Regions from separate parts of the Cellulomonas sp. P4_H12 genome, predicted to be linked through region 2. Evidence: predicted binding sites of a transcription regulator. Region 2 holds the regulator's gene; the other holds the start of a gene.
What was found. Region 2 encodes HspR, which represses chaperone genes until heat shock. Its sites were predicted from a motif close to AAGTTGAGTCNNNNNGACTCAACTT; they were not measured.
Positions count from the first base shown of each region.

Region 1: clpB (ATP-dependent chaperone ClpB) is a predicted target of HspR. The motif match lies at 1,800-1,824, and genes of this name have one in related genera.

Region 1 covers NZ_JBFUKJ010000022.1:108,947-112,348, forward strand. The annotation lists gene clpB (ATP-dependent chaperone ClpB) at 1-1,754, opposite strand, end outside; gene AC1DQC_RS13855 (alpha/beta hydrolase) at 1,878-2,822, shown strand; gene AC1DQC_RS13860 (YhjD/YihY/BrkB family envelope integrity protein) at 2,819-3,402, shown strand, end outside.
Region 2 covers NZ_JBFUKJ010000023.1:35,426-38,827, reverse strand. The annotation lists gene AC1DQC_RS14160 (aminotransferase class V-fold PLP-dependent enzyme) at 1-23, opposite strand, end outside; gene AC1DQC_RS14155 (LPXTG cell wall anchor domain-containing protein) at 293-1,309, shown strand; gene AC1DQC_RS14150 (heat shock protein transcriptional repressor HspR) at 1,395-1,817, opposite strand; gene AC1DQC_RS14145 (DnaJ C-terminal domain-containing protein) at 1,820-2,791, opposite strand; gene grpE (nucleotide exchange factor GrpE) at 2,865-3,402, opposite strand, start outside.

The sequences.
Region 1 (3,402 bases), on a different contig from region 2:
GCCACGGCCGGGCGCTGACCGATGAGCCGCTCGCCGAGCACCTCCTCCATGCGCAGCAGCTTGGCGGTCTCGCCCTCGAGCAGGCGGCCGGCGGGGATGCCGGTCCACTGCGCGACCACCTCGGCGACCTCGTCGGGACCGACCTTGTCGGCGATCATCGGCGGGCCGTCGGGGGCGGCGTCCACCGCCTCCTCGTCGGCCTCCGCCGCCGAGATCTGCTCCTGCAGCGTCGGGATCTCGCCGTACAGGATGCGTGCGGCCTTCTCGAGGTCGCCCTCGCGCTGCAGGCGCTCGGCGTCGCTGCGCAGCTCGTCGAGCCGGGCCTTGAGGTCGCCGACCAGGTTGTGCCCGGCCTTCTCCTTCTCCCACCGGGCCGTGAGCGACGCGAGGTCCTCCCGCCGGTCGGCCAGGTCCTTGCGCAGGCGCTCCAGGCGGTCCTTCGACGCGGGGTCGTCGGACTCGGAGAGCACGACCTCCTCCATCTCGAGACGCGTGACGGCGCGCTGCAGCTCGTCGATCTCGATGGGCGACGAGTCGAGCTCCATGCGCAGGCGGGACGCCGCCTCGTCGACCAGGTCGATGGCCTTGTCGGGCAGCTGCCGGCCGCTGATGTACCGGTCGGAGAGGGTCGCGGCGGCCACCAGCGCGGAGTCGGCGATGGTCACCTTGTGGTGGGCCTCGTACCGCTCCTTGAGCCCGCGCAGGATGGCGACGGTGTCCTCCACGGACGGCTCGCCGACGAACACCTGCTGGAACCGGCGCTCGAGCGCGGGGTCCTTCTCGATGCGCTCGCGGTACTCGTCGAGCGTGGTGGCGCCCACCAGGCGCAGCTCGCCGCGGGCGAGCATGGGCTTGAGCATGTTGCCCGCGTCCATGGCTCCCTCGCCGCCGGCACCCGCGCCGACGACCGTGTGCAGCTCGTCGATGAACGTGACGACCTCGCCGTTGGACCCGGTGATCTCGGCCAGCACGGCCTTGAGGCGCTCCTCGAACTCGCCGCGGTACTTGGCGCCGGCCACCATCGCGGCCAGGTCGAGCGCGACCAGCTTCTTGCCGCGCAGCGACTCGGGCACGTCGCCGGCGACGATGCGCTGCGCGAGGCCCTCGACGACGGCGGTCTTGCCCACGCCGGGCTCGCCGATCAGGACGGGGTTGTTCTTGGTGCGCCGGGAGAGCACCTGGACCACGCGACGGATCTCGGCGTCGCGGCCGATGACCGGGTCGAGCTTGCCCTCGCGCGCCCGCTGCGTCAGGTCGAGCCCGTACTGCTCGAGCGCCTTGTAGGTGCCCTCGGGGTTGGGGCTGGTCACCCGGGCGGAGCCGCGGACGGCCGGCAGGGCGGCCGCGAGCGCGTCGCGGGACGCACCCTGGGCGCGCAGGGCGTCGGCCACCCCGGACTGGCCCGCGGCGAGGCCGAGCAGCAGGTGCTCGGTCGAGACGTAGTCGTCGCCGAGCGAGCGGGCCTCGGACGAGGACGCCTCGAGGGCGGTCGAGAGGGCGCGCGACGCGCTCGGCTGGGCCACCGCGGCACCGCTGGCGGTGGGCAGGCTGACGAGCATGCCGCGCACGGTGCGGCCCAGGGCGCTGCGGTCGGCTCCGACCGCGTCGAGCAGCCCGTTGGCGACGCCGCCCTCCTGCTGCAGCAGGGCGTTGAGCAGGTGCGCGGGCTCGAGCTGCGGGTTGTCGGCGGCCGACGCCTGCTGGATGGCGTCGCCCAGGGCCTCCTGGGACCGGGTGGTGAACTTGGCGTCCACATGACCTCCTGTGTGTGTCGTGTCTGCTGTTCGCAACGACCGGCAGAGTTGAGTCTATTCCGCTCAACTCTGTTCGGCTCGGTTCGTCGCTCCCCGACGCCGCGCCCGTGGCACGATCACGCCATGAGCGACGACGTCCCCGACGTGCTGGGCCCCGGCTGGACCTCTCGGAACCTCCCGCTGCGGCCCGACGGCCGCACCCCGGACCCCGTCGCCACGCTGGTCCACCGCACCGGGTCGCCCAGCCGGCGCGCGCTCCTGTACGTGCACGGGTTCGTCGACTACTTCTTCCACACCGGCTTCGGCGACGCCCTCGCCGCGCACGGCTACGACGTCTACGCCMTCGACCTGCGCGACTACGGCCGCTCCATCCGCGAGGGCCGCCCCGCCAACCACGTCACCGACCTGGGCGCGTTCGCCGAGGAGATCGACGCCGCGATCCGCATCATCCGCCAGGACCACGACGAGGTCGTCCTGCTCGGCCACTCGATGGGCGGGCTGGTCACCTCGTTGTGGGCGGACTCCCGACGCGGCGAGGGGCTGATCGACGCCCTCGTGCTCAACAGCCCGTGGCTCGACCTGCGCGGATCCTGGTTCGAGCGCACGGTCTTCACGACGGTGCTGGACGGCGTGGGCAGGGTCGCCCCGGACCTCGTCGTCGGCAAAGTCGCGCCGCACTACGGTCGCGCGCTGCACGAGGCCACCGGCGGGGAGTGGTCGTACGACCTCGCATGGAAGCCGCACGAGGGCTTCCCGGCCCGCGCAGGCTTCGCGCGGACCGTCCGCCGTGGGCACAAGCGGGTGGCCGCGGGGCTCGCGATCGACGTCCCGGTGCTGGTGCTGGCGTCGGACGCCTCCGGACCCGACGACGTCGTCCACGACGCGCTGATCACCACCGACTCGGTGCTCGACGTGGCGGACATGAAGCGCCTGGCGCCGAACCTCGGTCCGGACGTGACCTTCGTCGAGGTCCCGGGAGGAGCCCACGACCTCGCGCTGTCGCCGCTGCCCGCACGCGAGACCTACGTCGCCGCGGTGCTCGCGTTCCTCGACGCCCGGCTCCCGTGACGTCCCGGGTCGAGCGCTGGCGGCTGCGCGGCCTGCGGATCGCGGCACGGCTCCGGCTGACGCCGCTCGGCGGGTTGGTCGAGCGGGGGTACACCGGCTTCGTCGCCATCGAGCCGTTCGACCGCGCCATGACGCTCGCCGCGCAGGCCTTCGTCTCGATCGTGCCCATGATGATCGTGATGGCGGCCCTCCGCCCCAACCACGACGGCTTCGGCTCGTTCATGGCGGACACCCTCGGCCTCACCGAGGAGACGCGCGAGGCCCTCGCCGGCAGCGTGAGCACCAGCGCGAGCCTGGGGGGCAGCATCGGGATCCTGGGCCTCCTGGTCGCCCTCATCAGCGCGACGTCGTACTCCCGAGCCCTCGAGCGCATGTACGCGAAGGTCTGGCAGGTCAGGCGGCCCGGGCTGCGGTCGGCGTGGCGGTGGCTGACCACGGTGCTCGCCGTGGTCCTCGCCATCGGCCTGATCGAGGTCACGCGGGAGGCGACCGAGGGGGTGCCGCTGCCCGCTCTCTGGGATTTCGTCGTCCGGGTGGTCGTGTGGGCCGTCGTCTGGACGTACGTCCCCTGGGCGCTGCT
Region 2 (3,402 bases):
TCGATGTCGAGGTCGGTCGTCACGGTCGCCGAGTCTAGGCAGCCGCCGCCGTCGACCCCATGGCCACCTACCAGGAAGTGGCTGCCCCAGCGGCGGCACCACACGCCGGCGCGGCCGCAGCGCGTATGACATCGGTCACCTCGTCACGCCGCGAGTCAGGAGGTCCCAGGAGGGAACGGACACCGGCCGGAGTCGGCGACGACGGTTCGGTCGGGGCTCTGCCTACCGGGTGCTTCCATGGAGCACTTCATTTGGACGCTTGTCCAGAACTCTGACTCCGAAAGGCCCTCCGATGCGGCGCACCCTCGCCCTCACGCTCGGCGCAGTCGCCGCAGTTCCCCTGACGTTCGCCCTCGCCGGACCCGCCGCCGCGGCCCCGAGCGGCTACGACGGGATCGCCACCGGCCCGCGCGCCTCGGCGACGGACGGCACCACTCGCCCGGCGTACTTCCGGTACGACCCGACCCTCGGCTTCTCGGTGTCCGACCTCGCGGCGGGTGAGAGCGTCACGTTCACGACGACCATCGCGGCGAACCCGAACGCTGCGCACTGGAAGAACCCGGCGGACTCGCAGGCGAACCTCTACGCCGTCGGCTTCCTGCGGGTCGTCGCCAGCGAGACCGTCGTCCAGGGCACGCCGCTGGCCAGCCCTGCGCACGACCAGGACCCGGTCATCTGGGGCCAGGACAACCAGGGCGCCGGCTCCGGCGTCGGCGGTATGGCGTTCTGCAGCAACGACAAGTTCTTCGTCGGCGGCGCCTTCGTCTTCGGGCCCGGTGAGCACTGCGTGCTGCCGAAGGACAACGCCGACGGCTCCGACATGGACCAGATCTCGACCGAGCGCTACACGGTCACGATCGCGGCCGACGGCACCTGGACGGGCACGGTCGTCCCGCTCGACGCGGCCGGCCATGTGGTGACGTCCTTCGTCTCGCTCGACGTGCCGCCCACCTACTCCGGCACTCTCCCCGGCGACGCCAGCACGGAGTTCGTGCCGTTCGTGCGAGCCCGCGCCGGCGCCTACACAGACTCGACGGGCCTCACGGACCCCGACGGCGCCTGGAGGATCGACATCACGAACAGCTCGCTCGTGACGCCGTTCGTCGCACCGGCGGCGCCCGCCGCAACACCGGCCCCGACGACGCCGGCACCGGCCGCCGTCACGCCGTCGCCGAGCGCCTCGGCCCAGGCCGCCGCCGAGCTCGCGGTCACCGGCTCGCAGAACGGCCCGACGGCCGCCGTGGCAGGCGCGCTCGTGCTCGCGGGGATCGGCGGCGTCCTGCTCGCCCGCCGTCGTCGCCGCGCCTGACGTTCGCACCCAGCACTGAGGCCGCCAGGCCCACCTTCCTTGTCGGAGGGTGGGCCGGGCGGCCTCGAGTCGTTCTGCGCCGGCGTCAGCGGGAGGTCTGGCGCCAGAGGACGACGGCGGCGCGGTCCGCCGTGGTCGTCGGGCGCCGGCTGCGGCTGGCCGTGCGGTTGACGGCGACGACGTCGCCGCGAGGGTCGGCGGTGAACACGCGGCGGCCCGGCTCGACGAACGCGCGGAGGTACTCGATCTGCCGGCGTAGGCCGTCGAGCTCCGCCTCGAGCTCGAGGATCCGCTTGATCCCGGCGAGGTTGACGCCCTCGTCCTGGGACAGCCGCTGCACCTCGCGGAGCGTCGCGATGTCGCGCAGGGAGTAGCGCCGCCCGCGCCCGCTGGCGCGGCTGGGACTCACGAGCCCCAGCCGGTCGTACTGGCGCAGTGTCTGCGGGTGCATGCCCGCCAGCTCGGCGGCGACCGAGATGACGTAGACCTTGGCGTCCTCGGTGGCCATGGCTACGTCTTCGCCGCGTCGAGCAGGCCCGCGCGCACGTCCTCACCGGAGGTCGCGATGCCGAAGGCCTGGACCGCCTCGCGGGCGGCGGGGTTGAGCCGCTGGGGGACGACGACCTGGACGGTGATCAGCAGGTCGCCCTTGGTGCCGGGGACTCCGCGACCCTTGACGCGCAGCGCGCGCCCGGACGGCGTGCCCTCGGGGACGCGGACCCGGACGGTGGACCCATCGAGGGTCGGCACCTCGATGGTGGCGCCGAGGGCGGCCTCGTCGAAGGCGACCGGGACGGTGATCCGCAGGTTGTCGCCGTCGAGCGAGAACACAGGGTGCGGGGTGACCCGTACGGTGATGACCAGGTCGCCCGAGGGGCCGCCACGGTCGCCGGGCCGGCCCTTGCCGCGCAGGCGGATCTTCTGGCCGTCGCGGACGCCGGCCGGGATGCGCGCGTTGACGGTGCGACCCTCGACGCTGAGCGAGACGGTCGAGCCCTCGACCGCCTGCCGGAAGGGCAGGGTCGCGCTCGTCGCGAGGTCGGCACCCTGCTGCGGGCCGGGCGCGAAGCCCCCACCGCCGCCGTTGCCGAAGAGCCCGCCGAGGATGTCCTCGAAGCCGGCCGCGCCGCCGGGGGCGTTGGTGTACCGGACCCGACCGCCTTGCTGACCGCCGCCGAACATGCCGCCGAAGACGTCCTCGAAGCCGGCGGTGCCGCCGCGTCCGCCGGACGTGAACCGCGGACCACCGGCCATGGCGCGCAGCTGGTCGTACTGGCCGCGCTGCTCCGCGTCGGAGAGGACCGCGTAGGCCTCGCCGACGTCCTTGAACTTCGCCTCCGCCTTGGCGTCACCGGGGTTGTGGTCCGGGTGCATCTGCCGCGCGAGCTTGCGGTACGCCTTCTTGATCGTCGCGGCGTCGGCATCCTTGGGGACGCCGAGGACCGAGTAGAAGTCCTTCTCGAGCCAGTCCTGACCGGTCACGCCGCTCCTTCCTTGCTGTCTGTGTGCAGCGTCCGGGCAACGACTGTGCCGTTGCCCGGACGCTACTCGGGTTCTACGCCTCGGGGTCCACGACCGCGACGCGCGCGGCGCGGAGCACCCGGTCGGCGGTGCGGTAGCCCGGCTGCAGCACCATCTGCACGGTCGACTCCGTCACGTCCGCGGAGTGCGAGTGCATGAGCGCCTCGTGCACCGCGGGGTCGAACGGCTCCCCGGCCTCGCCGTAGCGGACCACCCCGAAGCGACCGAGGGTCGCCTCGAGCTTTTCCGCGATGGACACGAACGGGCCGGTGAGGTCACCGTGCTGGCGCGCCAGCTCGATGTCGTCGAGCACCGGGATCAGCGCCTCGACGATGGCGTGCACCCCGCGGTCGTGGGCGGCGAGGGCGTCGGCCTTCGACCGCTTCACGAACCCGGAGTACTGCTGCTCGAGGTTGTAGTACGCCGCCTTGGAGCGCTGGAGCTCCTCCAGCCGCTCCGCCGCGAGCGCCTCGGCCGCCACGAGGCCCTCGAGGACGACCTCCTCCTCGGCGCCTGCTGCGATCGACTCGGCGTCGGCGAGCACCTGCTCCTCAGGAGTCAGGTCGTCGCCG